3 regions of the Enterococcus camelliae genome follow, and region 1 is predicted to be linked to each of the others. Evidence: riboswitches for the same ligand, from Rfam matches in the RefSeq annotation. Region 1 holds a riboswitch; each other region holds the start of a gene.

Region 1 (10,762 bases):
CAACAATTTTTAAAGGAATCTCTGCCAACCCACGAGAAAATCACGTTTCATCATCTCGAAGAATGTTATCCAGATGGTCGAATTGATTGCGTAGCTGAGCAAAAACTGATGCAAGAGCATGATCGAATCATTTTTCAGTTTCCGTTATATTGGTATTCTTCCCCAGCGATGTTAAAGCAATGGCAAGACGAAGTGCTCACCGAATCTTTTGCTTTTGGCGTACATGGGACGGCGTTACGAGGAAAATCTTTCGGATTGGTTCTAGTGATTGGCAATAGTGAGAAAGCGTACCAAGCTGGTGGCAGAGAAGGGTTTTCGTTGAGTGCGATTACCATACCATTTCAAGCAATGGCTAAAAAAGTTGGTATGCATTTCTTAAAGCCATTTGGTATCTATCAGTTTCAATATATGGACGAACCAACCAAATGGAAATTACTGATTCAGTACCAACAATATCTTTGTTTAGAAGATAGTGACTCTTTAAAAGAACGCGAAGAATGGCTGATTCGTGCCTTGACGGCGACTAATTTGGCGACCCTTCCTAAAGAAGCAGCGCCCATTTTAGAAGAAACCATCACGCAACTTGTTCATACGCGGTCAGAATTAGATGAGTTGAAGCTCTATTTAGAAGGGATGTGAGTCAATTGGAAACAAAAGCTGAGTGGCTAGCAAAACAATTGGTGCAATTGGCGCAAGAAAGCAAAGATTATAAGCAAAAAGCGCTGTTATTTGCTGCAAGAGACTTACTAATGGAACAAGGAAAAAGAATCGAACAGGCTAGAGGACAATTAGATGGTGAATTATGGTCACCAAATCAATGGGGAGAGTAGCGTTTCATACTTTTTTTCTCACAAAAGAGGGGGAAATCCTTCTTTTTTTTTCGATTTGTGCTAAACTAAAAGTGGAATATGAATACGCTTTCTTAAATGAAGGAGGAATGATTATGGCATTAGAAGCAGCATTTATTTTTCTAGCACCTGAAGCAGACTATCAAAAGGATCGGTCAACGATTCATACACCTCAAGTCAATTTGACGACAGTTGGTGTCAAGGATTATGTTGATGCGGTCAAAGCGGCAACGGAACTTGAAAAAGAAGGAATTAAGGCAATTGAGTTATGTGGTGGTTTTGGTGTTGAGGGAACGGCAATGATTAAACGGGTCTTATCGAAAGACGTAGCAGTGGGTGTGGTTCGCTTTGACATCCACCCAGGTCTAGACAATAAGAGTGGCGACGATCTTTTTGCTCTATAGTCAGATAATTTTATAAAAAACTTTCAAACCTGAGTGAGATTCTCGGGTCTGAAAGTTTTTTTCTTTTGGTTAAGGATTGTTCACACGGTCTTCTTGGTGGAAAGCCAACGTAATAGGAAGATTCCTAGTATTTTGCTGTAGGTAAGTAATTGGTCCAGTTCAATGGATTCGTTGTCGCTGTGTGCTTGCAATAATTCACCAGGTCCATATACCACAGCTGGAATGTCATAGGCACCAAACCATCCACCATCGGAAACAGATGTAGACATGGTAGTAGTGGGTTTTGATGCTGTTTGCGCTTCATGACTTTTGGCCAATTCAAGCATTGCTGGATGGGTAGGATCAAGTGCTAGTGGCGGAAAGACTTCTCCTTTATCTACAAGCATGGATTCACCACCCCATTCAAATGTAGGGAGATTTTCTTTCATCCACGGGTCTGCTTTGGCTGTGGCAAGAATGTGTGCTTCAATTTCACTTGTCACTTGTTCAATCGATTCATTTGGATAGAAGTGGACAGTAATCCATAGCCGGCAATTGTTCGGCACAAATGCGGGATGAATCCCACCTTCAATATAGGCGGGATTAATCGTATTTGTCCCGTGCTCAAATCCAGGATAGGACTTCATAATGCCCCAATGTCGTTCCAGAGTCTGTAACGCTTGAATCAGGATGGTCATTTTTTCAATCATATTGGCACCAAAAAGTCCTCCACCAGTGTGTACCATCTTCATCCGATTGCCATCGTGAAAGGTTTCGGGGCTTTTCAATTGAATCCAGCCAGTAATGACGCCACCTTGACCTTGAAACTGTAAATCACTCGTGTCACCAACAATTGCAAAGTCTGCTGTTTGACCAGATTCGAGTAATTTTTTGGTCCCAGCTTCGCCTGCTTCTTCCCCTACAACGGATTGCAAAAGGAGAGTGCCTGGCAAATGAATCTTCAATTGATGAAAGGTTTGTACTAACCAAATAACACACGCAACCGATCCTTTCATGTCACTGACTCCACGTCCAAATAGCCGAGAGCCTTTCTTTACCAACTCAAACGGATTGGTCTGCCAGTTAGCGAGTGACTCCAGTGCAGCGACATCGACATGGCCATTCCAGATTAAGCTTTGGTAATGCTCAGGATCCGTGCCTTCTTTTGTAGCCCAAAGCAATGTATCCTGCCTATAAAACGGCGCAGTTTCCACCGTAAAATCCAGCTTTTCAAGAGTCTCTTTCAGATACAGTTGCAGCTCGTTTGTATTCCGAGCGGGTGGGGATTCTGTGTGAAATCCCACCAATCTTTCTAGGATAGTCAGTAGCTGTTCTTGCGTCTGCTCCAGTGTTGCGAGCAACAGGCGTTCTTGTTCGTCGTTATTCACAGTATGTCCTCCTTTTACAAAGAAAAAAGCATCCCTTTTTTCTTCTAGTGATAGAAGCAAAGAGGGATGCGAGACAGCAAAAAGGATAGGTTCTTCCTAACATTTCCCTTCGGCAGGATCAACTGCATCAGGTTCAATGGGTATGTTCTCAGCCTCTGGGCACCCCAAATGTTCTATTCCAATTTAGTGTAGCAAAGAATGGGTGAATTGGCTAGTTGCTACGAGATTAAAAAAAATAGTGATGCATCAGCAATAGAAAAGCAATTGCTGATGCACCACTAAAGAGATGGGGGATTAATCAAAGCCGATAAGATAGTCTTCATCTTTCATTGCTTCGACTGAGCCTAGTAGATAGCCGTTGCCGACTTGTGAAAAGAAGTCATGGTTGCTTGTCCCAGTTGAGATACCATTCATCACGATTGGATTGACATCGTTGGCACCGTCAGGAAATAGAGGATCTTGCCCCATATTCATTAAGGCTTTATTGGCATTGTATCGTAGGAAGACTTTGACTTCTTCAGCCCAACCAATTTCACCATACAGTTCATCGGTGTAGTTTTCTTCATTTTCATACAGCTCAAATAATAAGTTGTACATCCAATCCTTTAAAGAAGCTTGTTCTTCCTCTGGCAATGCGTTGAAGCCCAATTGGAATTTATAACCGATATAAGTTCCATGGACGGATTCGTCACGAATAATTAACTTGATAATCTCAGCAACGTTGGCTAATTTATTGTTTCCAAGATAGTAAAGTGGGGTATAAAAACCTGAGTAGAAAAGGAACGTTTCTAAAAAGACGCTAGCAATTTTCTTTTGAAGAGGGGTTCCATTTTTATAGATTTCATTGATTTTTTCGGCTTTGGTTTGTAAGTAAGGATTGGTATTGGTCCATTCAAAGATTTCTTCAATTTCTTTTTTGGTATTAAGGGTACTGAAAATCGACGAATAACTTTTGGCATGAACAGACTCCATAAATTGAATATTGTTTAAAACAGCTTCTTCATGTGGAGTCCGCGCATCTTTTCGTAGCTGATCAATCCCATTTTCCGATTGAAGCGTATCTAATAAAGTTAGTCCCCCAAATACGTGACCAACTAATAGTTTTTCTTCTTCGCTTAATTTACGCCAATCATCTAAATCATTTGAGAGAGGGATACGAGTATCTAACCAGAATTGTTCCGTTAGTTTTTCCCATGTTGATTTGTCGATAATGTCTTCGATTTCATTCCAATTGATTGCCTCATAATAGGTATCTGCCATGTTATTCACTCCTTGATCGTTCTTTCGTTCATTGATGGCTCTTTAGATAACGCAACTTTCACATTGGTTGCTACCAATTTCCTCTGCATCATCGGTAAACGTTCGAACGTAGTAAATGGACTTCACACCTTTATGGAAAGCATAATGGCGCAAAATGTTCAAATCACGTGTGGTCTGTTTTGTGGTTGTTTTCCATTCGTATAAACCTTCTGGAATATCAGAACGTAGGAATAAGGTCAAACTCATCCCTTGATCAATATGTTGTTGTGCGGTGGCATAAACATCAATGACTTTGCGCATATCCATATCGTAGGCTGACTTGTAGTAACCAATTGTTTCATTTGATAAGTAAGCTGCCGGATAGTAAATTTTGCCGATTTTCTTTTCTTGGCGTTCTTCAATCAAGCGAGTAATGGGGTGCAAGCTTGCACTAGTATCATTGATATAAGAAATTGAGCCATTCGGTGCCACTGCTAAACGGTTTTGATGGTACAAACCATCTTCTTTGATCGCTTCTGCTAACATTTGCCAGTCGTTCCCTGTTGGAATAAAAATACCTTCAAAAAGACCTTTTACTTTATCTGAAGCAGGCATATGGGCACCTGAGATGTATTTATCAAAATAGCTTCCATCAGCGTAACGAGATTTTTCAAAGTTATGAAAGACCATTTTTCGTTCTTTCGCAATTGCATTGCTTTCCACTAATGTCCAATAATTTAAAAGTGTAAAGTAAATGTCGGTAAATTCAATTGATTCTGGTGAGCCGTATTCCATATGATTTTTAGCAAAGTAGCTATGCAATCCCATAGCACCTAGGCCAATCGTATGGTTTAGATGGTTTCCGTTTTGAATAGATGGCACAACATCAATGTCAGATGCATCGGTGACAAACGTTAACGCCCGGGTCATCGTCCGAACAGAACGACCAAAATCAGGACTACTCATTAAGTTGACAATATTGGTTGATCCAAGATTGCAACTAATATCGGTACCAAGCACCTCGTATTCTTGTTTGCCATTTATGACAGAAGGTTCTTGGACTTGTAAAATTTCTGAACAAAGGTTACTCATTATAATTTTCCCGTGAACTGGGTTGGCACGGTTCGCTGTATCAATGTTAATGATATAAGGATAACCGGACTCTTGTTGCAATTTTGACAATTCATTTTCTAAATCGCGGGCTTTGATTTTGGTCTTGCGAATCCGTGGGTTAGCCACTAATTCATCATATTTTTCAGTGATATCTAAGTAAGAAAAAGGAATGCCATACTCGCGTTCAATGCTATAAGGGCTAAACAAATACATTTCTTCATTTTTACGGGTTAATTCATAAAATTTATCTGGCACTAAGACACCTAACGACAGTGTTTTGACCCGAATTTTTTCATCAGCATTTTCTTTTTTGGCAGAAAGAAAGGCCATAATATCTGGATGAAAAACGTTTAAGTAGACAACACCAGCTCCTTGACGTTGCCCCAGTTGGTTTGAATAGCTAAAACTATCTTCAAATAATTTCATGACAGGCATCACGCCGCTTGCAGCTCCTTCATAGCCTTTAATTGGGGAGCCAGCTTCGCGTAAATTTGATAAGGTAATGCCAACACCACCACCAATACGAGACAATTGTAAAGCAGAGTTGATTCCTCTTCCGATAGCATTCATATCATCTGTCAACTGGATTAAAAAGCAAGAGACTAATTCTCCACGTCGTTTACGACCAGCATTTAGAAAACTTGGTGTAGCAGGTTGATAGCGTTGATGAATCATTTCATCCGCGAGAGCTAATGCTAATTCTTCATCACCGTTTGCAAAGTAAAGTGCATTAAATGCTACCCGGTCTTCGTAGGTTTCTAAATACTCTTCACCATTGTTGGTTTTCAAGGCGTATTGAGAATAAAATTTATAAGCGGCCATAAATGAGTGGAATTCAAATGATTGTTCAGTCAAAAAAGCATACAAGCGCTCAATAAACTCTGGTTGATAGCGGGCAATAAATGCCTCTTCTAGATAATCTTCTTCTATTAAATAAGCCAACTTGTCATGAACAGATGCAAACGTTTTTGTATTTGGTTCGACGTTCTCTTTTAAGAATGCTGCCAAGGCTTCTTTATCTTTATGTAGAGGGATTTGTCCATCTACGGGGCGATTGATTTCATTATTTAACTTAAAGTAACTAACATCGCCTAATGATTTTAAACTCATGAAAACACAACCTTTTCTTTTTCTTTAAACAAAAAGAAGGATTTGCGCGTCAGTTGACCGACAAATCCAACTCGAATGGATAAACTCGTGATTTGTTCTGTGAATTAGCTTGCTAATTGACGTAGTTGATCTGGTCGGAAGCCAATAATTGCTGAAGAGGCGTCTGAGAGAACGACAGGAACACTTTGAAATCCTTGTTCTTTCAAGTAGTCAATAAATTCTGGTTGATCATCTATATTAATCTCTTCAAAAGTCACATGATTTTCAGTTAAAAAGCGTTTTGCCATCTTGCATTGCATGCAGTTGTTTTTAGAAAATAATTTTACATTCATTGTTTTTTCCTCCAGTACCCAAAAGTATCGTATGAGAAAATACTAAGGTAGGAATGGAGAAATGTCAATACAAATATACTATATATTGTGTTTGTGAATTCGATATAACACTATTTGTTGTGTTTTTTAATGAAAAGAATAGAAGAAAGCTTGCTAATTCAACACTGGTAGCCATTTGAAATTAGTAAAAATTAGTCAAACATTTTTTTCTTGTGAAGAAAAAAGTAAAAACAAAAATTGACAGACTATTCAAATAGGTATACATTAATGATAATGATTCTCAATATTAATAAGAGAAGATTTTTTTCTCTATTTATAAAGAAGAAAATAGGAGTTTGTAAGCCAAATGACGACATTAAAAAATTGTGAAATTGGTGTAAAATATCAAGTGAATAACGTAACAATAAGTGAATCTATCCGCTTACACTTGCAACGATTGGGGATAAGCAAAGGAAATCGTGTCATGGTTGTCCAAAGGGATGAAAAAAGTGGAATTGTTTCTGTCCAAAATACCAGAGTTGCTTTGGAAGTTGCTGTACTTAACCAAATTGAGGTGGTTGAAGAGACTGCTCACAATGAATGGCTCTCGCTTGATCAGTTGACTGTCGGTGAAACTGGGAAAGTCATTAGTTTATACGGACAAGGTGCTGTTCGCCGACGTTTAATGGACATGGGCGTGACAAAGAATGTGGCCATCACCGTGAAAAAGCTGGCTCCTCTAGGGGATCCGATTGAAGTGAAATTACGTGGATATGACTTAACGTTACGAAAAGAAGAAGCAGCCTATATTCTGATGGAAAGGATTGACGAAGCATGAACAAATTGCAACTTGCCTTAACGGGAAATCCGAATAGTGGCAAAACCAGTGTGTTTAATCTACTAACTGGAGCGACACAATCGGTTGGTAATTGGCCGGGGGTAACAGTCGAACGCAAATCAGGTAGCTACCGCAAAAACAAACAGGTGATGATTCAAGATCTCCCAGGTATTTATTCGTTGGCACCCTATACGCCAGAAGAAATTGTTGCTCGCGATTACTTATTGCAAGATCATCCTACAGCTATTATCAATATAGTCGATGGAACAAACCTTGAGCGCAACTTATATTTAACCACGCAATTAATGGAAACAGGGATTCCCGTTGTTGTAGCGGTGAATATGATGGATTTAATGAAAAAAAATGGCCGGACAATCAATCTTGAAAAACTTTCCTATGGATTGGGTGTGGAAGTTGTCGGAATCAGTGCGATAAAGAAACAAGGAATCGATGAATTGATGAAAACCACCCTTCATGTCGTGGAGGAAGATCATCAGACGGTTCATTATCCTTCGTACGATGCAAGATTAGAGGCTGCTTTAGATGAAATAAGCGATGTATTAGGAAATACAGTTTGTCCAAGTCAAACAAGATGGTATGCAATCAAGCTTTTCGAAAGAGATCCAAGAGCCATTGATGAACTAAATTTAAGTCGTCTACAACAAAAAGAAATCGAAGAAATCATTGCGATTGCTGAAAAGATTTTTCAAGATAGTAGCGATGCAATTCTTGTCAACGAACGCTATGAATTCATAACAAAACTCATTGCACTGTGCATGGTCGATGAAAAAAACCACTTTCTGAAGGTAAGCGACCATATTGACCATATTGTGACTCATCGCATACTAGCATTGCCTATTTTTGCATTAGTTATGTGGGGGATGTATTATCTAGCTATTCAAGGAATTGGTGGATTTGGAACGGACTGGGTTAATGATGTTCTCTTTGGTTCACTCGTACCAGATTTTGTACAAAAAACGTTGATCCATTGGCAAGTTGCTACGTGGATGCAAGATTTAATCATTAATGGGATTATTGCTGGTGTCGGGGCAGTGCTTGGTTTCCTACCGCAATTAATTGTTTTGTTTTTATGTTTAGCGATTTTAGAAGATTGTGGGTATATGTCGCGCATTGCCTTTGTGATGGATCGTATTTTCCGCAAGTTTGGTCTTTCAGGAAAATCATTTATTCCAATGTTGATTGCCACGGGATGTGGAGTGCCAGGGGTAATGGCGAGTCGAACGATTGAAAACGAAAAAGACCGGCGTTTAACGGTGATGATTACGACTTTTATGCCCTGTTCAGCGAAGTTGCCAATTATTGCCTTGGTTGCGGGAGCCTTTTTTCCAAAAGCAAGTTGGGTAGCACCGTCAGCTTATTTTATTGGGATTGCTTCCATTGTTCTTTCGGGGATTGCTTTAAAGAAAACGCGACTTTTTGCAGGAGACCCTGCTCCCTTTATTATGGAGTTACCAGCTTACCATTTACCACAAGTAAGAAGTGTTTTGAATCAAACGTTTTTACGATCAAAAGCCTTTGTTAAAAAAGCAGGGACCATTATTTTTGTCTCAACAATTGTTATTTGGTTTACCTTTAAGTTTAATTTTTCCTTACAAGAAGTACCGGGAGATCAAAGTATGCTCGCGACTCTTGGAGGTGTGATTTCTCCTATATTCAAACCGCTTGGGTGGGGTGTATGGCAAGGGGCTGTCGCAACGATTACTGGTTTGGTTGCCAAAGAAAATGTTATTGGAACGTTTGGGATTCTTTATGGACATTTAGGATCTGTTTCAGATAATGGGAAAGAAGTCTGGTCATTGTTACATGCAGACTTTACGCCTGTCGCAGCTTATTCATTTCTAGTTTTTAATCTACTTTGTGCCCCTTGTTTTGCGGCCATTGGTGCCATTCGCCGAGAAATGGGCACAGTAAAGTGGACGTTAACAGCAATTGGCTATCAGTGTGGACTAGCATATTTAGTGAGCTTTGTGACATATCAATTGGGTCATGTTCTGTTTGAAGGAGGAAGCTTAGGATTTCAAACCTTCTTGAGTTTAATTGTTCTTGCTTATCTCATTTATCAAATCGTTCGCAAACCAAAACAAACGATTATCGAATTGACCAACGTTGTACCTAGCATGAAAGAAGGGTAAAAAAATGGCGACTATTATTTTAGCGGTAATTATCTTTGTGACAGCGGCTTACATTGTGTATCGCCAAGTTACAGGCAAGTCTCAACATTGTGAACAATGTAATTGTAGTTGTCCAGCAAAGAACGCCCAAGAAACAAATAAAGCAAAATAAAAAACAAAAATTGTTATTTTTCTTCCAAAAGTACCTTGCATTTTTTGTAATCGGGTGATACTATGTAAAAGTACTTTTGGTACGGGACGTTAGCTCAGTTGGTAGAGCAGCTGACTCTTAATCAGCGGGTCGCGGGTTCGAACCCCTCACGTCCCATTGGGTGCCAAACCCACGCCACATAAGCATTCTTGGCTACTTAGGTAGTTTCGAAAAGAGTGTTTGATGTGGTATTTTTTTGCAAAATGTCGCAAAGATATGTCGCATCTTGATAAAATCATTTGTAAAATAACAAAATCGAAATTGAAAGAGTCTTATTATTGTTCACCCTTGGAGTATCTCATCGCTGCTACCATATTTAGCACGAAGTTTAGAAAAAATCCAAAGCTACAAATTTTTAGGATGAGTGTTGTGTCAAAAAACAACAGAAGGAGCACACAGCTAAAGTTAACTAAGGCAAGCGCTAAAAAATGATTAAACAACGTTCTTTTTTTCATGACTAAATCATCTCCTGTTTCTAAGAATAGTAAAGGCTGTTCCTTGTCCTACTAATTAGTATAGGGGTAAAGAAAAATAGAGGCTAGCTAATTAAGCGAGTCCACCTATTTTTTTGTGTGAAATTCTTGTCTATTTTTTACTTCTGTGTTTAACTAATACTAGAAAGTGAGGGATCCTCTATTGATTAACTAATCCAATTTGTTGAAGCTGCATTAAGGCCTAAGTTCTGACAAGGGACAGGTGTGCAGATCTTCAAGATTGGACATGTTATTCAATAGAGGGTCTTTTTTTGCGTCCTCAGATGAATCTTGAAGATAACCGTAAGCTTGCAAAAATTGAAATGAGGAATTTTATGTCAACTATTCAATTAAAACATGTTACGTTTGGCTATGATAGCCAAGAAAAAACTATTTTCAATGATACTTCGTTAAAATTACAAACGGAGTGGAAATTGGGCCTGATTGGGCGTAATGGTCGTGGGAAAACGACTCTTTTGAAGCTGCTACAAAACGAGTTACCTTTTAAAGGTGTGATTCAACATGAGCAAACATTTCATTATTTCCCTCAAACAGTGATTGATAAACAACAAAGTACCTATGATGTTTTACAAGCTCTTTGTAGCGTGGATCAATGGAAAATTGAACGTGAGCTCCGGCTATTGGCTGTTGATGAGAGTAGTTTGTGGCGGCCTTTTGATACGTTATCAGGTGGCGAACAAACAAAAGTATTGTTA
Region 2 (10,762 bases), on a different contig from region 1:
ATGAGTTGGTTCTTTCACCAGGTGCCAACGCTGTAATGCCAAAAAGCATTATTGGCATTGATAAACCACATGTTTTTTCAGTACGTAACGTTCCAGATATTGCGAAAATTAAAGAATTTGTGGATGGCAATGACATTAAAGAAATCACCGTCGTTGGTGGGGGATTCATTGGATTAGAAGTGGCAGAAAACTTACGGATGGACAACAAAAAAGTTGCCTTAGTCGAAGCAGCAAACCAAGTAATGATGCCTTTTGATTATGATATGGCACAAATTCTCCACAAAGAATTGATGGATCAAGGAATCGAGTTAGTTTTGGAAGATAGTGTCAAGGAAATTACTGATACCGATGTGCTCCTAGCTTCTGGCAAAAAAATTGCTGCCGGTGCAGTAGTAATGGCCATTGGTGTCCGACCAGAAACAGCTTTGGCTACGGATTGTGGGTTGGAAATCGGCGAAACAGGTGGTATTAAAGTAAACCATCATTATAAAACGTCTGATCCAGCCATCTATGCAGTAGGCGATGCCATTGAAGTGACCCATCGCATTACCCAAAAGAAAACACGTTTGACATTAGCAGGTCCTGCTCAAAGACAAGCTAGGGCAGCTGCAGATCATATCTATGGCAGAACATATGTCAATACAGGCGTGATTGGTTCATCTGTTGTCCGAGTCTTTCAATTTAATGCTGCCTGCACAGGACTCAATGAAAAAGATTGTCAAAAAGCAGGAATTGCATATCAAACGGCAATGGTTATTCCAAAAGATAAAGTAGGATTGATGCCAGATGCTCGTCCACTCTTTTTCAAATTGATTTTTGCAGATCCTTCCGGCAAAATTTTAGGGGCCCAAGCTGTAGGTGAAGGAAATGTTGATAAACGTGTCGATGTCATTGCTACCATGATTTCGATGGGAGGCACATTGGAAGACTTGAAAGAACTTGAATTGTGTTATTCTCCAGACTTTGGTACGGCAAAAGATGTCGTCAACATGGCTGCTTTGGTTGGTCTAAATGTATTAAACGGTGAATACAAACAAGTCCCACTAACTCAAATTCGTGAGCTAGTTGAAAAAAATGCGTATATTGTTGATGCTCGTGAACCAAAAGAATTTGCTGAAGGGCATATTGTGAATGCAGTGAATATACCACTTAGTGAATTTCGTCAACGGTTGGATGAAATTCCAACCGATCAACCGGTCTACGTTCATTGCTTATCTAGTCAACGTAGTTATAACATGGTTCGAGCATTGGGTAATCTTGGTTTCACCAATGTCTATAACTTAATGGGGTCATTTTTAGGCTTGTCAATGTATGAATACTTTAATGACCAAACGAAAGGTAGAAAGCCAATTGTAACGAATTATCGCTTTGATTTACTTTAAAAGGAAAGTAAATCAAACGGATTATTATTTTTGAGGATAAGGCTTGGAAACACCACCGTGGTGTTTCCAAGCACTTATCATTTGAAAATCAACACAACTGTACACGAATAAATTTTGATAAAGGGAAACCATATGAAAACAAAAGATCGATCCATGCTTAAATGGCTAGCATTAGTGACATGGGTGATTATTTTTATTATTTGGACCGTAACCACAAATGGTGGATTTGTGAACACACGTCTAGTGCCAACACCTCAAAAGACTTGGCAAACCTTTCTAGATATTCTTCAACATGGTTATAATGGTGTATTGCTATCTCATCAAATGGGGATGAGTCTTTCACGATTAGGAATTGCCGTATTTTTTGCACTCATTACTGCACTACCAATGGGACTCTTGAGTGGGTATTTTTTGCCTTTTCGTGCGTTGGTTGATTCGGTTGTTCAATTCTATCGACCTTTGCCACCCTTATCGTATTATACGTTGCTTATTTTATGGTTGGGCATTGGAGAATCCTCTAAGATTGTTCTGTTATACTTAGCAGCTTTTGCACCACTTTATGTAGCGAGCGCATCTGCTGTGGATACTGTGAATGATACATATATTTTAAGTGCTCGCTCATTAGGAGCTTCTTCTTGGCAAGTCTTCTTTTCGGTTATTTTACCTGCCTGTTTACCTCAAATTTTTACGGGCTTACGGACAGCGGTAGGAGTAGCCTATACTACTTTGGTTGCCGCAGAAATGGTTGCCGCCACCAGTGGAATTGGTTGGATGGTTATTGATGCAAGTCGTTATTTAAAAAGCGATGTGATGTTCGTAGGGATTATCCTGATGGGGATTACCGGTATTTTATTGGATCGCATGATTGTTTTGTTAGAAAAAGGCATAGTATTTTGGAAAGGAAAAGAGGGAGAATAAAATGGATAAACGAATACGCACTTCCTTCATTTTTTCTGTCATTTTTATCATGCTATCGCTGAGTGTGCTTGGCGGATGCGGAAAAAAAGAAGCCGATTCGACCACTGTACCAAAAGAAATTAAGATAGGCACAATTCGAGTACCAAATGATCAACAATTAGCAAAAGTTGAAGGCTACTTTGATGATGCGTATAAAAAACAAGGAATCAAGGTCAAATTTGTTTTCTTCGATTCTGGCGTAGCTGCGAATCAAGCTTTTGCCTCTGGAAGCATTGATTTTGCGGAAATGGGCTACACAAACGGGGTGGTCGCATTAAATCGGCAAATTCCAGTGAAATTAATCTGGATTCATGATGTCCTAGGAGAGAATGAAGCACTCGTAGCAAGAAAGGAATCTGGGGTAAAAACGATCTCAGATTTGAAAGGGAAAAAAATCGCCACGCCTTTTAGTTCCACTTCTCATTTCAGCCTTCTAAAAGCACTCGAAGCAGCCGGAATTGAAAAAGATGTAACAATTTTAGACATGCAAACAGCCGATATTGTGGCGGCTTGGCAACGAGGAGATATCGATGCAGCCTATACCTGGGAGCCAACGCTAACGGAATTGAAAAAAACGGGAACGGTCATAACGGACAGCAAACAATTAGCACAACAAGGGTATATGACGACGAATATTGAACTCGTGCGAACGGCTTTTGCAGAGAAATACCCTCAGTTGGTGGTTGATTATTTAGGTGCATTGGCAAAAGCCAATAACGCTTATCAAAAAGATCCAACAGCCGCGGCAGCCAAAATAGCAGGTAGCTTAAATTTAACTGCAGAAGAAACGTTGCAACAAATGAAGGGTTCCACGTGGCTGACACCACAAGAACAGCTATCACCTGATTATTTCGGCACATCAAAAGAAACGGGTCAATTTCAAAAAATCTTTTTGGATACAGCTAAATTTTTAAAAGAACAAAAGTCAATTGATCAGGTGCCATCAGAAAAAGAAGTGCAGTCCTTCGTTGATCCATCCTATATTGAACAATTAGTGAAAGGTGAAAAATAAGATGAAACAAGAACTCATCACCTTAACAGATGTTGCCGTTCATTATCAGACCAAAAAGCAACGTGTTCCAGCGGTAGAAACAATTAATTTAGCAATTCATGAAGGGGAGTTTGTCTGTTTGGTTGGGCCGTCAGGTTGTGGCAAAAGTACGATTTTAAAAATGATAGCAGGGTATCTTCAACCGACGACAGGTTTGTGCCAGATGCATGGTCAAACCATAGAAGGACCCAATTGGAATCGGGGAGTAGTCTTCCAAACGCCTTCCTTGTTTCCTTGGTTAACGGTGACCAAAAATATCAGTTATGGCTTGCGTATGCGTCATGTTTCCAAAGAACAAATTGAAGAAAGTGTGACACAAGCCTTACAACAAGTTCATTTGCAAGAGGCAGAGAAGCGATACCCATTTGAACTATCTGGTGGGATGAAGCAACGAGTCACCTTAGCACGAGCACTCGTGAATGAACCTGAAATTTTATTATTGGATGAACCATTTGGCGCATTGGATGCACTTACTCGTATGAGTATGCAACGATTGCTGCGTCAATTATGGGCGCAAAAACGACAAACATTTTTTATGATTACACATGATATCGAAGAAGCCCTCTCTTTGGCTACGACGATTTATGTGATGTCGCCTAGTCCAGGAACGATTGTAAACAAAATGATGGTAAACTATGCGCAACAGGCAGTTGATGCGCAACAGGAAGAAATAACGATGGATGAGCAATTTTTCGAACGGAAAGAAACAATCCTATCCCTCATCCAAGGAAAAGAATAAACAAAGGCCTTTATCAGCGTCCATTAGCGGGACGTGATAAAGGCCTTTTTGAGGAATGAAACGCAAGGTAGACTCATCAAGTTCCCTGTATCCGCCAAGTTTGTTAGGGCAATACTCGCTTGCTATTTATGAAATTGTTGACAGTGAAACGCAAGGTGTTCTTCAATAAAAGTTGCTATGGTGAAATAACTATGGTCATACCCTTCTTTTTTTTCGTACCGTACTTGTTCGTCTGTATCTTTCACGTTGGCTAAGAAGGCTGTTTCATTTAATTGAACCGCGTAGAAAGGATCCGCTGTTCCTTGCGTAAGCAGAATGGGAGGATGAATTTCGCCAACTTTTTGTAAAAGCTCGGTTGCATCCCAGGTTTTCCAAGTAGTTTCATCGGTTCCTAAATAGGCTGTGAAGGCTTTTTTGCCCCAAGGTACGTTAGACGGGTTAAGAATTGGTGCAAAAGCAGAGATTGCAGAAAAACGCTCAGGCTGTTTTAGTCCCACAATCAATGCACCATGACCACCCATGGAATGGCCCATAATACTTTCTTTGCCGGAATAGTTTGGAATCAGGTCGTAAACAATTTCAGGTAATTCATTTACCAAGTAGTCGTACATTTGATAATTTTGCTTCCAAGGCTCGCAAGTTGCATTGACATAAAACCCTGCACCTTGGCCTAAGTCCCAAGCTTCATCGTCAGGAAGTTCGCCTCTTGGTGATGTATCAGGGATGAGAAAGGCAACATTTTCTTGGGAAGCATATTTTTGGAAGGCGCCCTTTTGACTGAAATTATCGTCTGTGCAGGTTAAGCCAGAAAGCCACCAAATTAACGAGGTTGGAGATGCGGAGGGCTTTGGCAAATACAAACTGAAAGTCATCGAGCAATGCAAACTATCTGAATGATGCCGGTATTTCAATTGTTGGCCTCCGAATGCTTGATGTTGTTCAATACGTTCGATCCTCATCTCATTCTCCTCCATAAGTTAGCATTGTACGAATTGATTCCCCGCGATGTAGCAGTTCGAGGGATTCATTAATTTGAGAAAAGTGCAAATGATGTGTAATAAAGGAATCGAGATCAATTTCACCGTTCATAAAATCTTCCACCATTCCAGGTAATTGGGTACGCCCTTTCACTCCCCCAAAAGCAGACCCTTTCCAAACGCGCCCGGTTACTAATTGGAATGGTCGCGTGTGAATTTCTTTTCCGGCACCAGCAACACCAATAATCACACTAACACCCCAGCCTTTGTGACAAGCCTCTAAAGCTGAACGCATCACTTCAACATTTCCAATACATTCAAAACTATAATCAACTCCACCGTTGGTCATTTCAACAAGAACCTCTTGAATTGGGCGAGCATAATCTTTTGGATTAACAAAATCGGTTGCCCCCATTTTTTGGGCTAAAGGCCATTTATCAGGATTCATATCAATAGCGATAATTCGTTGCGCCTTCGCTTTTTTCAGTCCTTGAATCACAGCTAGTCCAATCGCTCCTAATCCAAAAACGGCAGCGGTGGCTCCTTCTTCCACTTTGGCAGTATTTTCAACCGCACCCAAACCAGTGGTAACCCCACATCCTAGTAGCGGAACTTTGTCTAGGGGTGCTTGTTTATCAATTTTCACCAGATTAATATCATTCACGACGGTATATTCACTGAATGTACTGGTCCCCATATAATGATACACAGGTTCTCCTTGATAAGAAAAGCGAGTGGTCCCATCTGGCATTAGTCCTTTACCCTGCGTTTCGCGAACAGCAGAGCATAAATTTGTTTTCCCAGATAAACAGAATTCACATTTCCCACATTCAGGCGTGTACAATGGGATAACGTGATCGCCTTCTTTAAAATCGGTCACATTTGATCCAACTTTTACAACAACGCCTGCACCTTCATGGCCTAAAACAACTGGGAAAACCCCTTCAGGATCGTCGCCAGACAAAGTGAATGCATCTGTATGGCACACAGATGTGTATAAAATTTTTACCATTACTTCATTTTCTTTTGGATCTTCCACGTCAATTTCCACAATTTCTAGGGGTTTTCCTGGAGCAAATGCAACAGCAGCTTTACTTTTCATACGTTGTCTTCCTTCTTTCGTAATTGATGAGGTGCTACTCACTTCAACGGCCCTTCATATAAAGGTACTTAATCTAGGAATGAGTAGAAATGAACTCTTTTCTATCATAAAGTAACGTAGAGAAAAAACAATACTGACAAATTTGTCAGTTGTAGGCTATACTATTTATAGTTAAGCGACGAGTCGCCATTCGCGGACACAATCGTTGTTACCTGACTGGTATAGATGAGGAGGATGGCTACTGGTACTGGATATTTGAAAAATGCCAATGAAGGCAGTTTTTTTGATTCCATAAACTACAATCAATCGAGCAACTAAATGAAATTGGAAGAAAGTGATAAGGGGGAGCAGCGGTGTACGAATATCGAAACAAACGATTTATAACTACGAAAGACTTGGCAATGTCTGTGATAGGAGAAAAATATAAAATTGCCATCGTATGGGCACTTTTGCAAGAGCCAGTCTTAAGACTAAGTGAATTTGAACGGATACTACCAACAATCAATCAACGAATGATTATTCGGCAACTTCGAGAATTGGAACAAGATCAGATTGTTAAACGACGTGTTTATCCCATTGTGCCACCAAAAGTAGAATATGAATTGACAGAGATAGGAACGGATTTGGCCGACATCGTTCAATCCATCTGTCAATGGGGTGACCAGTTTTGGGAAGAGGTTGCAGCAAAAGAGTCTCCAGATTCGCTTGAAGAAAAAGCGTAAGGAACGTTTGCTACGAAGGCCCCTTTGCAAAGCAAGTACACGCAGGGATAACAAGAATTACTTCGCTTTATGAAAAAAAGAGCACACATTGTTTTGCATCTTTAAAAATAGCAGATATTGTTTACGGGCACGTTCGATTCGATGATAACGCTGCTTTTCTTTTTGATAAAATTGTTGGTGATAGTTCTCTGCCAACCAAAAGGGCTGAGCGGGTTGAATCTCCACGACAATTGGTCGATGGTAGCGAGCAGCTGCCGCTTGCTTTGCTTGTTCGGCAAGATGCTGTTGTTCCGCATTTTGATAAAAGATTATTGGTCGATATTGTGTCCCTCGATCATTAATTTGACCATTGGCATCGGTCGGATCAATCAATTGCCAATAGATTGCATTCAATTGTTGATAAGAAATTTTTCGACGATCAAATATAATTTCAACAGCCTCAACGTGGCCTGATTGTCCTCTAGAAACCTCTTCATAGCTAGGATTAGCAGTTGACCCACCAGTATAGCCTGAATAAACAGCTAAAATACCTGTTCGTGTCTCAAATGGTTCTACCATACACCAAAAGCAACCACCAGCGAAAATTGCTCGTTCGATAAACGGACCATCCTTGGTAAAATGAAGGTGATCATCAAAAGGTTGTGAGAAATCAGAATTGCCGGCTAACGTTGCGTAAAATTCGGCAACATCGGGTGTGAGTGAGTGTCGTGTAGCCAAAGGACGAAGAACGACTTCAAGCTGGGCAAGTGTATCCGCTAAGCGCTCATGATTGTACAGACGTTGTTTGGCAGTCTCTAATTGTTGACGTTCCCAATCACGCGTCCGAGGATTAAGAATGAGATTGTAAAGTGTAGTCAATGCTTCTTCGGTTGATTGTTTCATAAAGGCTCCTTTCGTAATCTGTTAGCAACTGTATTTATTATACCCTGTTTGTTAAGAGGAAGAATCGAGAATGCCTGATAAAGCAAAAGAATTTTTAATAGAAAACGCTTGCAAAAAAAGACGCCATCCCTTATAATGAACTTGTAAGGAACCAATGATTCCCACAATTAGTTAAATTGAGTCAAATGAGTTTGTAAGGCAACACAGTGAATACAAAGTCAGTGAAACAAAAAGCTAGTTGAAACATAGGGTAATTGACTATGTGAAAGTGAATTAAAGGTTACAAATTTTAGAAAGGCGTGGGAGATTGACGAATTCCTTACTAACTGAATATGGCCTAGCAGGTGTTTAAGTCAACGTTGGAGCAACAAATAGACACTCCATCATGAAATGTATGACGGAAAAAAACAATAAATCCTGCTAGGTCTCTTTTTTTTTTGCATCAAAAAACAATTGTCGTTAAAAGAAAGCGATTTAAAATAATTTTGACAGCAAAGAAAAGGCTTGTTATAATTTTAAAAAAGAAGCTGGGGTGCCTGATGGCTGAGAATTACCCATATTACCTGATCTAGTTAGTACTAGCGTAGGGAGCTGAGCAAAGAATGATTATTCTGAGTAGGCGCCCGCATGAAAATGTTGGGCTTTTTTTGATTAGTATCCATTGTCTACAATAAGACATCAAAAAATAATTTGTTAGTGGGAGAGGTTAAAATGACAAAGTTCACAGATCAATTATTCGATATGGCACAACCCGTTTGGATTAAAAGTTATAAACATCCATTTATCAAGGAGATTGCTTCCGGCGAACTAGCACCCTCCGTGTTCCGATACTATTTATTGCAGGATCGCTATTATTTAGAAGAGTTTGGAAAAATTCATGGCCTAGCTGCTCAAAAAAGTAGTGATGCTCGCACAGCTGAATTTTTAAGAGCGAATGCAGAAAATCTAAAGAATGGCGAAGTTGAAATTCGAAAAGCGTTCTTCCAGCAACTTGCCATTTCTTCTGATGAAATTCAGTTAACACCCATTGCTCCTAGTGCATACAATTATGTTAACCATATGTACGAGCAACTTTATCATGGAACCACTCAGCGGACAATAGCCAGTCTATTGCCATGCTATTGGCTGTATAATGAGATTGGCAAACGTCTGATTGCTGAGGGATCACCTGTTTCTTTGTATCAGCAATGGATTGCCACCTATGATAGCGAAGCCTATACGGAGGATGTCCAAACAATGCTTGACTTGACCAATCAAGCAGCCAGTGAAGTGGATGAACAAGAACGCGAAGCAATGAAACAAGCTTTCTATCGAAGCAGTATCTATGAACTCCGCTTTTGGGAAATGGCATATACAATGGAACGATGGGATAGTTAGCCTTAGTTATAGCAATTCATCGCAGATTCATAGAAAAACACCACGTAGATCACGAGGGTAAGTCCAGCACGAGCCTTGAAAAAAGGTTCAACATTTTGCTTGTCGACAGAAATAAGCCTAAAGAAAGGATGCGAAGCATTGGAAATCAAAGTAGGTATAGTCAATCCTGATGAAAAAAAACAATTGTGGCAGATCAGCCAACAAACGATGACCATTGAAGTGGATCCTCATCCTTACAGACCAGATGAATACGATCGCTTCTTGCAAAAAATTCAGCAGGGAAAGGCTATTATGATGATTGAAAACCTGACTGTTTTAGGTGCCCTCATCTATTATCCAGTCACAACACCTGAATATACCTTTTGGGAATTTGAACTATTTGTTCGACCAGAGGAGCAAGGCAAAGGAATCGCTAAAAAATTATTGAAGCAGCTGCTTTGTTGTGCTGAAGAACAACACATAGCATTTATTCAACTGCATGTTCTCGGGACAAACCCACGAGCAATCCGCTTATATGAATATATGGGATTCAAACGAATGGAAGAAAAAAATGGGACACTGTTTCTGGCTAATCAATGGGTGGATGATTTCACCTACCAATTAAGGCTACTCAGAGGCAAAAGGGAAGCTGATTCCTAGCGCAGGAAAATAAGTTTAAGCAAAAAAACTGTTTGAGGGGCATTGCATAGCCCTACAAACAGTTTTTTTGCTTATTTTTTTAACGTAAAGTTTTTAAAGCACCACTCCAGCCAATTAATTGACCAAGAAGTTCTTGTAATTCACCTTCATGGAAAGCGGCTGGTTTAAAAGTAGACATATTTTCAAAGTCTGTCATTAATGAAAAGTTTACGGTACGTTGTGTTGAAGCAAGACCTTGTTCTGCTAAAACCACACGTAGGTTTTCGATTGAGCGTGCTGCTCCTAGACCACCGTAACCAACAAAAGCAACTGCTTTGTCTTTAAATTCAGGTTTCAAAAAGTCCAATGCATTTTTAAACGCACCGGCTACACCATGATTGTATTCGGCAGTGATAAAGATATATCCATCAAATGAAGCAATTTTTTCTGACCAAGCACCAATTGCAGCACCTTGTTCAGCCGTCGGAGTTTTGCCTAAAAACGGAAGATCGTAATTCGCTAAATCTACTAATTCAAATTGAACATCTTCAGCATTGCTAAATGCTTTTGCTTTTTCAACTGTCCATTCTGCAACAGCCAAACCATTTCTTTCTTCACGAACGCTTCCTAAAATAACACCAATTTTTAACATATGAGCACCTCTTTTTTTTTATTTACAAGAGTTAGTATATCACTTACTTTTTATAAGTAAATTAAAATGCTCAGAAATTTGAATTTTTTTTATTAAAAGTAAAGAAAGAAGAAGGCTACCAAACGACTTATCATTCTTTTGAAGAAGCTCAACTTGAACGGATTCAATATATTGAATGGTGTAATTGCAAGCGTATATATATGGAGCAATCGGGTACATCAAACCACAACAGGCAGAAGAATGAGCCTGACAACGCGCAATAGCTATTCACATTTTTTGAACGAACTCACGAGAATTTCCTTT
Region 3 (10,762 bases), on a different contig from region 1:
ACATGGCTTAAGTTGTATCCCGAAGAATTAATTGAAGTAATTAACAGATTTGATGGTAATTTTGATAAAGATTATTTAGTTGTTGGGAGAACGGAAAAAGCTTTTGACACACACCCATCTTCTTGGAAAGACACCGAGATAATTACAAATAAAATGAGTGCACTAGCTTTTGAAATTGAAAATTTAGATATTACTGCTGGCGCTTCAATATTCACACTAAGTGCAGGAAAAAGCATTGCTAAATTGTCTAAGCATTCACATACAGATTGTGAATGGCCCAAGATAATCTGTGATAATTCTGGGATTATTGGAGAAATTAAGGTGGATGGGTTGAGCTACATAGAAATTAATAGAGCTAATACTATTTCAGATATTCAAGAATATTATCAAAGGCTAGTGCTCTCCGAAAAAATAACGTCCATATTATTGGATATCTAAGAAATAAAACTAGATATTTAATGGATTAAATTATTTGTTTTAAATAATCATAGTTAAGTGAACGAGTTCATTTTGTATTAGCGCCAGTATATTTACACACGATTTAATTGAAGATTTGGACTACCAGTGCCAATCACGATCTTCACAAGATTGAGATTCATCCGTTTAGTGACGGGAATGGACGAATGTCTCGCTTGTTGACATTGTTGTTGCTGTACAAGTCGGGCTATCTAGTTGGCAAGTACGTTAGCATTGAGATGCTGATTGAAGAATCAAAACAAACCTACTATGAAGCGTTACAGGCAAGTTCTGTGGGATGGCTGGAAAATGAGCAAGATTATACGCCGTTTGTTCGCTATCTTGTGGGAATCATTTTGCGAGCGTATGAAAATTTTTCAGAATGCTTTGAGATGATTATCAATCGTGAACTAACACCAGCCGAGCGGGTAGTAGAAGAATTAGAAAAGTCCTTTGAACCTCTAAGCAGAGCTGATCTAGAGAGTTTGTTGCCGGATATTAGCGAGCGAACGATAGAACGTGCTTTAGCTGAGTTACAAACAGAGAATAAGATTCAAAAAGTCGGGCAAGGACGTGCAACGAAGTATCAGCTATTGAACTTCTCGTGATTTTAGTCATGAGAGGTTCCATTAAAATGAATCAGATTAGATAGGCAATCGAAACGAGTTATTTATAAGCAAAACTAGCTCTTAAGAAAAATCCGCAAAGCTACAGAGTTCTCTAAACGTTAATTGCTGCATTCGTTGTAATTTATTGCCTTACTACTCCAGTTATGGGACAGAAATTTCAAGGAAAGCGAGTACCATTCATTACAACGTTTCAGGTTCTGTCCAGATTTGGGAAGGTTTCTTTTGAAATTTATGCTCTAGTCATTCATCATTAATTCGTTGAAATAAACTATAAAGAAAGCGATAGTATTAACTAAACTTGCAAAAATTTAAAAGTAAGGAGTGAGCTGTTATGGGTAAGTTAAAATGGTTTTCTGGTGGAAATGAGCGTTCAAAACAGGCAGAGGACATTATCGCTGATTTATTGGATGATTTAAAAATAGCGGCGGGTAACGAATCATTGGAAAAAGTGTTAGAGAAGTATCTTGAAGAGTTAAAACAAAAGGGCGCTTCGGTACCTTTGATTTTAAGTCGGATGAACGTAGATATTTCAAAGGCAATCCGAAACGATGGGCTTATATTATTGGATGATCAAGAAAACAAACTAAAAGAACTGATGGCTATTGCGAATATTAGGTATGGTTATTAATGGTGGCTACAACAGTTCGTTTTAATTGTTGATAGTTAAGCCCCCGCCAATAAGATTAACGATTTGCAGGGACGGTTCGAAAAAAATCCAGTTAAACGCTTTGTATAACTGGTTTGGGTTGATTAAGCTCGCTTTGCTACTTTGACAGGACGATACGTTACGCTTTATTCAAATTTAGTTTGTATGTTCGTTTAAAAAATGGACAATGGTTGCCAAAACTTCCGTTGTATAAAAGCTTGGGCCTCATGGTCGGCATTGTTCACGGCAAAAAAAGTCGTTTCACTTTTTGTTTTTTGACAGACATTGTATAGGATTACTGCTTGTTCAAAAGGAACCAGAGAGTCGCAATTGCCATGAAGTATCAATAAAGGTGCATAAATTTTTTCTTCTAGATAATAAGGAATGGATGCCTGCTTGGCAAGGTCAAAATTGTGTTTCTTGTTTCAAGTGCTTCACTTCTTTCGACTTGCTTTATTCGATAGGGGTAGTGATTGTCCACTCATAGTTTACCTGAAAAAAGTGTTTTTTAACCCCCGGTAGCAAGTTTCTGCCACTGGAACAAAAATAATACAGGTCTATTGCTTAGGAATAATGGCAAAAACGCGTGCAGTGAAACCAGGTGCACCTTCGATTTTACTCGCACTAACAAAGATGATGCCACCTGTTGCTGGTAATTGCGAAAGATTGGTCAGCACCTCAACTTGATAGTTGTTTTGAGAAAGCCAATACCGTTCACAAAGCAAATCATTGTTTTTACGGTAATCAATTGCGGCATCCGTATCAAGCGTTTCGTGCCCGATTGCTGCCACGTGTCGTTCTTCGTGCAAAAAGGTTAATGCATCAAGCGACCAACCGGGGGTGTGACTCTCTCCTTTTTCATCGCTATTATAGTAGGCATCTGGCGAAGCGAAACGCTTAGACCAACCACTTGAAAACGCGACGAAGCTCCCAGCCGGAATTGTGCCGTGGGTGTGTTCAAATTCAAGGATATCCTCGACCGTTAGTCTGTAGTCGTGATTTTTGCTTACTTCCTCTTCTTTGTGGATCACATACAATGGAAGAACGAGTTCCTTTAGTGACAGCTCTTCTAGGCTTCTACCTGCTTCCCAAAAATGAGCAGGAGCATCAATATGTGTACCATATTGGGTTGCCAAGGTATACTCTTTCGCATAAAAACCATCTTTGGAAACTGTAAAGAGCGTATGTTCTTCAATCGGTCGGAAAGCTGGAAAATAGGGAATCTCTGAATGGACTAAGTGAGTCAAATCAATCCACTGCTGCTGTTTCAAAAAAGCCAATTGCTCGGTTAGGTTACTCATGATACTGTTTCCCTCCGTCTATATAAAAGAATAGTGAAAAATTTTCATTAATATAACAGATGCTAGCTAATTTTGTCAAAATTTTCAATCAATTCACCGAAGAAAGTTAACATGACATCAAAAAAGCATTCAGCGTATTTTGAAACAGTCGCAAAAAGTGAATAAAAAATGGAAAGGTTTTCTAGTTTTTGTGAAAAAAACGTGTTATACTAGATTTACATTTAAATAATGAGAGACATTTGGGGTGCGTAAAGCTGAGATAATACCCATTGAACCTGAAGCAGTTAGGACTGTCGCAGGGAAATGTAGTTTTTTAGCATGTGATTTTTGTACCCGTTGATGAATGATTCGTTGACGGGTTTTTTCTATTCTATTGAACAACTATCGATCGCTACCTCAGTGACTCCTTTATTAAATAGTAGAGAAAAGGGGTTTTTTTGTTATGGAAAAAGCAAAGTGGACATTACCACAAGTCGTATTTTTGGCATTATTAGCATTTTTATTTGGAGCAGTTTTTATGGGGGCAGGGGTCCTGTATGCACTTCTAGTATCTGTCCTGACACCATTTGGTCTAACACCATTTGCAAATGAAATTCTGTTTGGTATGTGGACCATCGCGGCACCCGTTGCGGGGATGTTGATTCCTAAAATGGGTAGCGCGGTGCTTGGAGAAGTTTTTGCTGCGTTGGCAGAAATGTTGTATGGTTCTTACTTTGGAGCAGGTGTATTGTTATCCGGTTTTATTCAAGGATTAGGAACAGAAGTTGGCTTTTTGGTAACTGGATACAAACGATATGACTCGGTTACCTTATTATATGGGGCAATTGGAACAACCGTCTTTAGTTTTGTTTATGAATTCTTCAAATTTGGTTATGGCACATATGGTTTTGGTATGGTTGCAGCGCTGTTTCTTGTTCGTTTTGCGTCTGTCTGCTTCTTTGGTATCTTTTTAACCAAACAAATCGTAACACTTTTCCATAAGGCGCAAGGGGTAAGAGTGTCTCGTTGATGCAAGGAATTGTAACAAAAAAATTAGTTGTTCAAAAGGGAGAAACAACCATTTTAGATCAATTGTCTTGTGAATTTAAGCAAGGCACGTTTTCTTTACTTACTGGTGATAGCGGATGTGGAAAAACGACGCTGCTCCATACGATTGCAGGCTTTGATGGAACGACTTATTTGGGTGAAATCTTTGTGAACAATCACAATACCCAACAGCTGACAACGGTAGAGAAGGCACAACAAATTGGAATCATGTTTCAAAATCCTAGCCAACAATTTACCATGCGTACGTTGCAAAGAGAATTGATGTTTGTGATGGAAAACTTCAATCTACCGATTGCGGAGTCAAATGAACGAATGGCACGTGCTGTTCAAGAAATGCAGATGGGAGCATTGCTTCATCGTGAATTGGTGACTCTTTCAGGCGGAGAAAAACAACGCGCCGCCTTGACGATTCTTTTGGCGTTAGATCCACCCATCTTTTTATTAGATGAACCATTTGCAAGTATCGATCCGGATTCACGAATGCTGTTAATTAAAAAATTAGCGAGTCTTCGTGATAAGGGAAAATTGATAGTAGTAGCTGATCACGAATTAAATGGGTATCAGCCTTATGTCGACCGATTTATTCGGATGACCAACGGACAATTAAAGGAGCAATCGTTAGATGAATTGACAATCCAGCCACAATTAGGCTCGTTAAGGAATCCAGATGCACCTGTGGAAAGTCTCTTTGAATTGCAGAATTTTTCGCTGTTTCAAGGTGAGAAGGAATTGTTGATTCCGCAAAACTTTCAATTTAAAAAAGGAATAACAACCTTAACTGGGGTTAATGGCACGGGAAAATCTACACTATTGCGAGCGATGGTTCAACTTCAAGCATACAAAGGGCTGATGTACTTTGATGGTCAAAAATTGTCACGCCATTTTGGAAAAAGAAAACTTTATGAAAAAATGACCTTAGCGGTACAGCAAGCCGAGCAACAATTTGTGACACTACAAGTGGACAAAGAGCTAAATTTTCCCAAAGAGCCTGAGGAAAAAATAAAACAAAAGCAATTGGCTGCTATGAAGACGTTAGGGATTGATCATGTTAGGGAGAGAAGTCTTTATCAGCTGAGTGAAGGGCAAAAAAAGATGATTCAATTAATTGCTATGTTGAGTCTTGATTGTACATTCCTGCTATTGGATGAGCCGTTTACTGGGTTGGATGAGCGAGCATGCCAGTTTTTTGTGAAGTGGTTGGAAGAGAAAAAACAGCGGACGAGTCTGTTGATTGTCTCTCATCGTTTGGAGCCATTGGTGGGTGTCAGTGACCACCATGTCCATTTGGCAAATCAACAGTTACAGGAGGTCGATGATTAATGGAAGAAAAAATAACAGCCATTCCTGCCATTGTTTTTGCCGTCTTCTTTTTTACAATTGAAATTTCATTCACGTATTCAGTTTATTTGAATCTTTACTTGCTGATCGTCGTATTAGGGTATTTGGCTTTTAACAAAAAGTTCGGCTTTCTAGGAGTATTAATTTTGTTTCCGCTTGTTCCAGCATTGACAACTTTTTGGTCTGTGTTAATTCAAGGAAATGGTCTTTCCGATGCTTGGGTGTTGCTAACCAGAACCTATGCGTTTGCGGCTTTGGGAATTGGCTTTGTTGCATCGGTGGACTTTGAAGAATGCTTGTTGATTTTGGAGCAGTACCATGTGCCGCAAACTTTTGTATACGGGGTATTGGTGGTGATTCATGCGGCGCCGCAAATTCGTCGAGAAGTGATTGATATGCGGGATGCCAGTTTGTTAAGAGGAAAACGGTTGTACCCGTGGTCAGCGTATTATTACGTCAAAACGATTTTCCTAGCGATGAATTGGCGAGATCGCTATACCGAAGCAATGTACTCCCGCGGATTTATGGAAACGGGTACCCGCAGTCATTTTCAAAAATGGAAGCCATCGTTATCAGCAAATGGTTGGTGTATTGTCGCTATTTTGATTGGAAATGGATTTTTAATTCTAGAGAGGATGATTGGATGAACCAAAAATTTACGGACCGTGTAAGAAGTCAGACGAGACCCTATTGGGAAGGAAGTTTTGTCCATCCGTTCATTACAGGCATTCAAGATGGCACCTTGCCAATGGAAAACTTTCGCTACTACCTTATTCAAGATTGTTACTATTTAGAACATTTTTCGCATATCTATGCACTGGTAGCGGCACAAACAACTTTCCCTGAGTTGAAAAAACGCATGGAAGAAAACGCGGCTCATTTAAAGGCCGGTGAGTTGGCGGTTCGGGAGACCTTCTTTAAAGAATTGCTAATTACAGATCAAGAGTTACAGAATACCGAAATAGCCCCCACGGCCTACAACTATGTTTCTCATTTGTATCGTCAACTAGTGGAGGGAAACGATTGGATTATTGCGGCGAGTTTATTGCCTTGTCCATGGTTATATGCAGATATTGGGGTTTATTTAAAAAACAAGCAGAGCCATTCGCCAAATCCATTCTATCAACAATGGATTGATACCTATGGAGGAGAAGAGGGTTTAGCAGATATAAAGAACGATGCCGCCTTATTGAATGCTGTCTATGAACAAAGCAAAGATGAACAGAAAAAGCAAATGGAGCAAGCGTTTGTCATCAGTGCAAAAATGGAATTTTCTTTTTGGGAAATGGCGTATCAATTTGAGTCATGGCCAAAAGGGCTGAAAGAGGAGTGTGAAGAGAGATGAGTCAAGTAAATAATGTAAAAAAAATAAGCTTGTTGGCTATGATGATTGCGATGGATGTTGTGTTATCGCCATTATTTCGTATTGAGGGAATGGCTCCCATGTCAAGTGTGATGAATGTGATTGCCGCTACTTTGTTGGGCCCACTTTATGCCACAATTATGGCATTTGTATGCGCGCTGATTCGGATGACCCTTCTCGGTATTCCCCCACTGGCTCTGACAGGTGCTGTATTTGGCGCATGTTTGGCAGGGATTGGTTACAAGTATACAGGAAAAGTTTGGGGAGCAATGCTCGGAGAAATTGTGGGGACGGGGCTGATTGGTTCGTTGCTTTCTTATCCAGTTATGGTTTGGTTTACAGGTAGTCAGCAAGGAATGTATTGGTTCTTGTATACGCCACGCTTTTTTGGAGGTGCTATTTCAGGATCAATCATTGGTTTCTTTGTCTTATTAAAATTAAAAGAAACACAACCATTTCAACGTGTTCAACGTTTGTTTGGAGGGATGACAAATGGTTCGATTTAATCGCGAAGACTATTTTTATACGGCAGTTCAGCATGCGTTTCCCCTCCCATTCTCGCCATTAGTACAATGTATTACCAATGAAATCACGTGCGAGTCAATGGCCAATGCGCTTTTGTATATCGATGCCAAGCCAATTATGGCGGATGATGTGCGTGAATTTTCAGAGTTATTTGGTCAAAATAATAGCTTACTATTGAACTTGGGTCATCTTTCTCCAGATAGGGAGTTGAGTCTATTAGAGGCAGCTCGGGTCGCAGATCAGACCAGCACCCCTTTTGTCGTTGATTTGGTTGGTGTCGCAGCAACGGCTATGCGCTTTGAGTTGGCCCAAAAACTTGCAAATTATGAGCCAACGGTTATAAAGGGCAATACTTCTGAAATGCGCGCTTTCTGTGGACTGCAAAGTAATGCTAGAGGGGTAGATGCTAGTGCTGAAGATCAAGAGGAGCAAGAGTTAATCACATTAGCACGGGCCATGCAAATTGAAGCAGAGAAACATCCAAATACAATTTTTCTTGCGACAGGTGCAAAGGATTTGATTGTTTCGCAAAAACACGCATATTTTCTTGCCAATGGCGTGGCGGAGCTGGATCGTTTCACTGGAACGGGTGACATTGTGGGAGCAATCATTGCGGCTTTATTGGGCGCGGAGTTTGCACCATTAGAGGCCACACTTGCAGCGGTTAGCTATTTTAATCTCTGTGGAGAAGCGGCTCGAAAACGAACAACGGGTCTGGCTAATTTTCGACAAGAAACGTTAAATCAATTATCATTGTTAATGAATCATCAAGGATGGTTTGAGAACATTCGAGGAGGATCATTATGGCAGACTACCGCCTATATCTAGTTACAGAGGGCTATGATTATGATGAACAGACTTTTTTTTCAATTATTGAAGAGGCTTGTCGTGCAGGAGTTACTTTGGTTCAGCTCAGAGAAAAAAAACGGACAACACAGGCTGTATATGAGAGAGCTAAAAAACTAAAAGTGCTGACCGATCGCTATCAGATTCCATTAATTATTGATGACCGGGTAGATATTTGTTTAGCAGTGGATGCGGCGGGTGTTCATATTGGTGATGATGAGTTGCCAGTGAGTGTGGTTCGGAAATTAGTTGGTTCAGATAAATTGGTGGGAGTATCTGCCAAAACCGTTGCGCGGGCATTAGAAGCTGAGCGTGCAGGAGCAGACTATTTAGGAACAGGGGCTATTTTTCCTACCCAAACAAAGCAGACACCGGTAACGCCTGTCGCAACATTGCAAGCAATTGTAGAGAGTGTTGCTATCCCCGTTGTTGCAATTGGTGGCATCAAAGAGGACAATCTTGACACCTTCAAAGGCAGCCATATTGCAGGTGTCGCTGTTGTTAGTGAAATCATGAAGGCTGAAAATGTTTCATTGAAAGTACAAGCATTACGCCAAAAATTGGCAAACGTATTGGAGGGAGAGCAATGAATGAAACACCACAAGTTGTGACCATTGCAGGAACGGATTCCGGTGGGGGTGCAGGCATTCAAGCAGATTTGAAAACATTTCAAATGCGGCGTGCATTTGGTATGAATATCGTTGTGGCACTTACTGCTCAGAATACACTGGGTGTTCAAGATAGTTTTCCTGTTCCACTAACCTTTATTGATGCCCAATTTGCTTCTTTGGCAGCAGACTTTCAAATAAAAGCGGCCAAAACCGGGATGCTAGCTGATCGTGAACACGTCGAATGCGTGGTTGAAAATTTAAAAAAAGTTGATTTTGGGCCATTAGTTGTTGATCCGGTGATGATTGCAAAAGGAGGCCATCCACTATTGCAAAGTGATGCCATTACAAGTATCCGGACCAAATTGCTGCCGATTGCAACGATTGTGACACCCAATATACCAGAAGCGGAAGTTTTGGCAGACTGTACAATTGAAAGTGAAGCAGATATGATGGCTGCTGCCAAAAAAATTCAACAATTTGGGGTGCAACATGTCATCATCAAAGGCGGCCACCAAGGAGGAGCAATTTCGCGGGATTATGTGCTCTTTTCTTCAGGTGCTCAGATGTGGTTGAGTGGACCAAGAATCCATACCCAAAATACACACGGTACAGGGGATACTTTTTCGGCATGTATTGCGGCTGAACTAGCAAAAGGGACGGCCTTGCGAGAAGCTATCATCATCGGAAAAAAATTTATTCAAGGAGCGATTGAGCAAGGAATCATGGTAGGACATGGTCACGGACCAACGAACCATTGGGCAACTTTGGATGAACAAATCACGATAGAAGAATAAAAAAATGAATGGACAACCATCGCAAGAGGTGGTGTTCATTTTTTTATAGGACGTAAGTTTTTTTGACCAACAAAAAGATGCGGAATGATGGGAAGCATGAGTGGAAATTTTACAGAAAAACAAACGAATTTTAACAAACGCGTGCTAAAGTAAAAGTAACTTAGGAAGAGGATTTGATAGGATAGGAAAAGAAGCGAGTAGGAGGAAGGAAATGACGAAAATTTTTGCTCATCGTGGGAGTAGCGGAACGCACCCAGAAAATACGTTGATTTCTTTTGCAGAAAGTGTCCGCATCGGAGTAGATGGCATTGAATTGGATGTTCATTTGACAAAAGATGGGGAACTTGTCGTGATTCATGATGAAACAATCAATCGGACAACGAATGGCAAAGGGCTAGTGAGTGAGTACACAGTAGCTGAGCTAAAGACTTTTGATGCAGGTGGTTGGTTTTCTCTTCATTATGAGCAAGAAACAATTCCAACCTTAACAGAGGTTCTGGGGTTATTAACTGAATTAGATTATCAGGGAACACTGACGATTAAAGTGAAAACCGATCAAAAAGAGTACCCAGGCATCGAGGAAACCCTTGTACGAACCATCAAAAATAAGGACTGGCCCTTTGTTGTAAACTATTCTAGTTTTAACCTAGTGACCCTCCAACGATTAGCGGAATTAGACCCAGTTACACCGAAAGCTTGGCAAACAATTGGTTCGGTTGTGACAATTGCTTTTGCAAACTATTTTACGGCCATTGAGCGGATCGAACCGAACTTTTCTTGGTTTATTCAATCAGAAGCGGAGTTGATCGAGCTAGAGAAGCGTGTTTGTCCGTGGACTGTGAATAGTGAACCGGAAATGTGGATGTGTTTTGAAAGAAAGGTGGCTGGGTTTCATACTGACTATCCAGCACAGGCGATAAAATTGCGCCAACGATATGAACGCGAACAATTTTCATTTGTATAATGGGAAAGGAGAAAGATGCTGATTTTACTCAAAAAGCACTTTCTTTTTTTCTTTTTAGAAGTAGTTTATACTAGTAGAAAGGTACCAAAATCAAGAAAGGATGAACCCTTGTGACAATTAAAGCAGTCGTAGTGGATATGGATGGAACATTTTTGAATGATGACAAGACCTATGATCGTGAGCGTTTCCTGGCAATAAAGAAAGAAATGGAAAAGCAACAAATCCATTTTGTGGTTGCTTCG

The links. Region 1 has a riboswitch for thiamine pyrophosphate ahead of ACFSR0_RS02300 (acetylornithine deacetylase). Riboswitches for the same ligand answer to the same signal wherever they lie in the genome.
Region 2: it holds a riboswitch for thiamine pyrophosphate, as region 1 does, so the genes downstream of both, tenA (thiaminase II) here and ACFSR0_RS02300 (acetylornithine deacetylase) in region 1, are expected to answer to the same signal.
Region 3: it holds a riboswitch for thiamine pyrophosphate, as region 1 does, so the genes downstream of both, ACFSR0_RS05495 (ECF transporter S component) here and ACFSR0_RS02300 (acetylornithine deacetylase) in region 1, are expected to answer to the same signal.

What each region holds. Positions count from the first base shown of each region.
Region 1 is NZ_JBHUMO010000012.1:32,235-42,996, reverse strand. It holds gene ACFSR0_RS02315 (NAD(P)H-dependent oxidoreductase) at 1-639, shown strand, start outside; gene ACFSR0_RS02310 (hypothetical protein) at 636-830, shown strand; gene ACFSR0_RS02305 (DUF6506 family protein) at 944-1,252, shown strand; gene ACFSR0_RS02300 (acetylornithine deacetylase) at 1,333-2,619, opposite strand; TPP riboswitch at 2,707-2,796, opposite strand; gene nrdF (class 1b ribonucleoside-diphosphate reductase subunit beta) at 2,914-3,879, opposite strand; gene nrdE (class 1b ribonucleoside-diphosphate reductase subunit alpha) at 3,922-6,081, opposite strand; gene nrdH (glutaredoxin-like protein NrdH) at 6,186-6,413, opposite strand; gene ACFSR0_RS02280 (FeoA family protein) at 6,760-7,230, shown strand; gene feoB (ferrous iron transport protein B) at 7,227-9,383, shown strand; gene ACFSR0_RS02270 (FeoB-associated Cys-rich membrane protein) at 9,388-9,534, shown strand; tRNA gene ACFSR0_RS02265 (tRNA-Lys) at 9,618-9,690, shown strand; gene abc-f (ribosomal protection-like ABC-F family protein) at 10,382-10,762, shown strand, end outside.
Region 2 is NZ_JBHUMO010000044.1:170,490-181,251, reverse strand. It holds gene ACFSR0_RS07880 (FAD-dependent oxidoreductase) at 1-1,382, shown strand, start outside; gene ACFSR0_RS07875 (ABC transporter permease) at 1,515-2,300, shown strand; gene ACFSR0_RS07870 (taurine ABC transporter substrate-binding protein) at 2,302-3,351, shown strand; gene ACFSR0_RS07865 (ABC transporter ATP-binding protein) at 3,353-4,129, shown strand; gene fghA (S-formylglutathione hydrolase) at 4,252-5,088, opposite strand; gene ACFSR0_RS07855 (S-(hydroxymethyl)glutathione dehydrogenase/class III alcohol dehydrogenase) at 5,090-6,208, opposite strand; gene ACFSR0_RS07850 (winged helix-turn-helix transcriptional regulator) at 6,562-6,930, shown strand; gene msrA (peptide-methionine (S)-S-oxide reductase MsrA) at 6,988-7,812, opposite strand; TPP riboswitch at 8,331-8,419, shown strand; gene tenA (thiaminase II) at 8,524-9,189, shown strand; gene ACFSR0_RS07835 (GNAT family N-acetyltransferase) at 9,328-9,828, shown strand; gene ACFSR0_RS07830 (NADPH-dependent FMN reductase) at 9,908-10,459, opposite strand.
Region 3 is NZ_JBHUMO010000037.1:10,999-21,760, reverse strand. It holds gene ACFSR0_RS05520 (hypothetical protein) at 1-438, shown strand, start outside; partial or broken gene ACFSR0_RS05515 (Fic family protein) at 594-1,064, shown strand; gene ACFSR0_RS05510 (bacteriocin immunity protein) at 1,417-1,713, shown strand; gene ACFSR0_RS05505 (alpha/beta hydrolase family protein) at 1,905-2,117, opposite strand; gene ACFSR0_RS05500 (cyclase family protein) at 2,289-3,032, opposite strand; TPP riboswitch at 3,263-3,351, shown strand; gene ACFSR0_RS05495 (ECF transporter S component) at 3,475-4,041, shown strand; gene ACFSR0_RS05490 (ABC transporter ATP-binding protein) at 4,041-5,399, shown strand; gene ACFSR0_RS05485 (CbiQ family ECF transporter T component) at 5,399-6,064, shown strand; gene tenA (thiaminase II) at 6,061-6,762, shown strand; gene thiW (energy coupling factor transporter S component ThiW) at 6,759-7,286, shown strand; gene ACFSR0_RS05470 (hydroxyethylthiazole kinase) at 7,273-8,133, shown strand; gene thiE (thiamine phosphate synthase) at 8,103-8,741, shown strand; gene thiD (bifunctional hydroxymethylpyrimidine kinase/phosphomethylpyrimidine kinase) at 8,738-9,556, shown strand; gene ACFSR0_RS05455 (glycerophosphodiester phosphodiesterase family protein) at 9,768-10,520, shown strand; gene ACFSR0_RS05450 (Cof-type HAD-IIB family hydrolase) at 10,631-10,762, shown strand, end outside.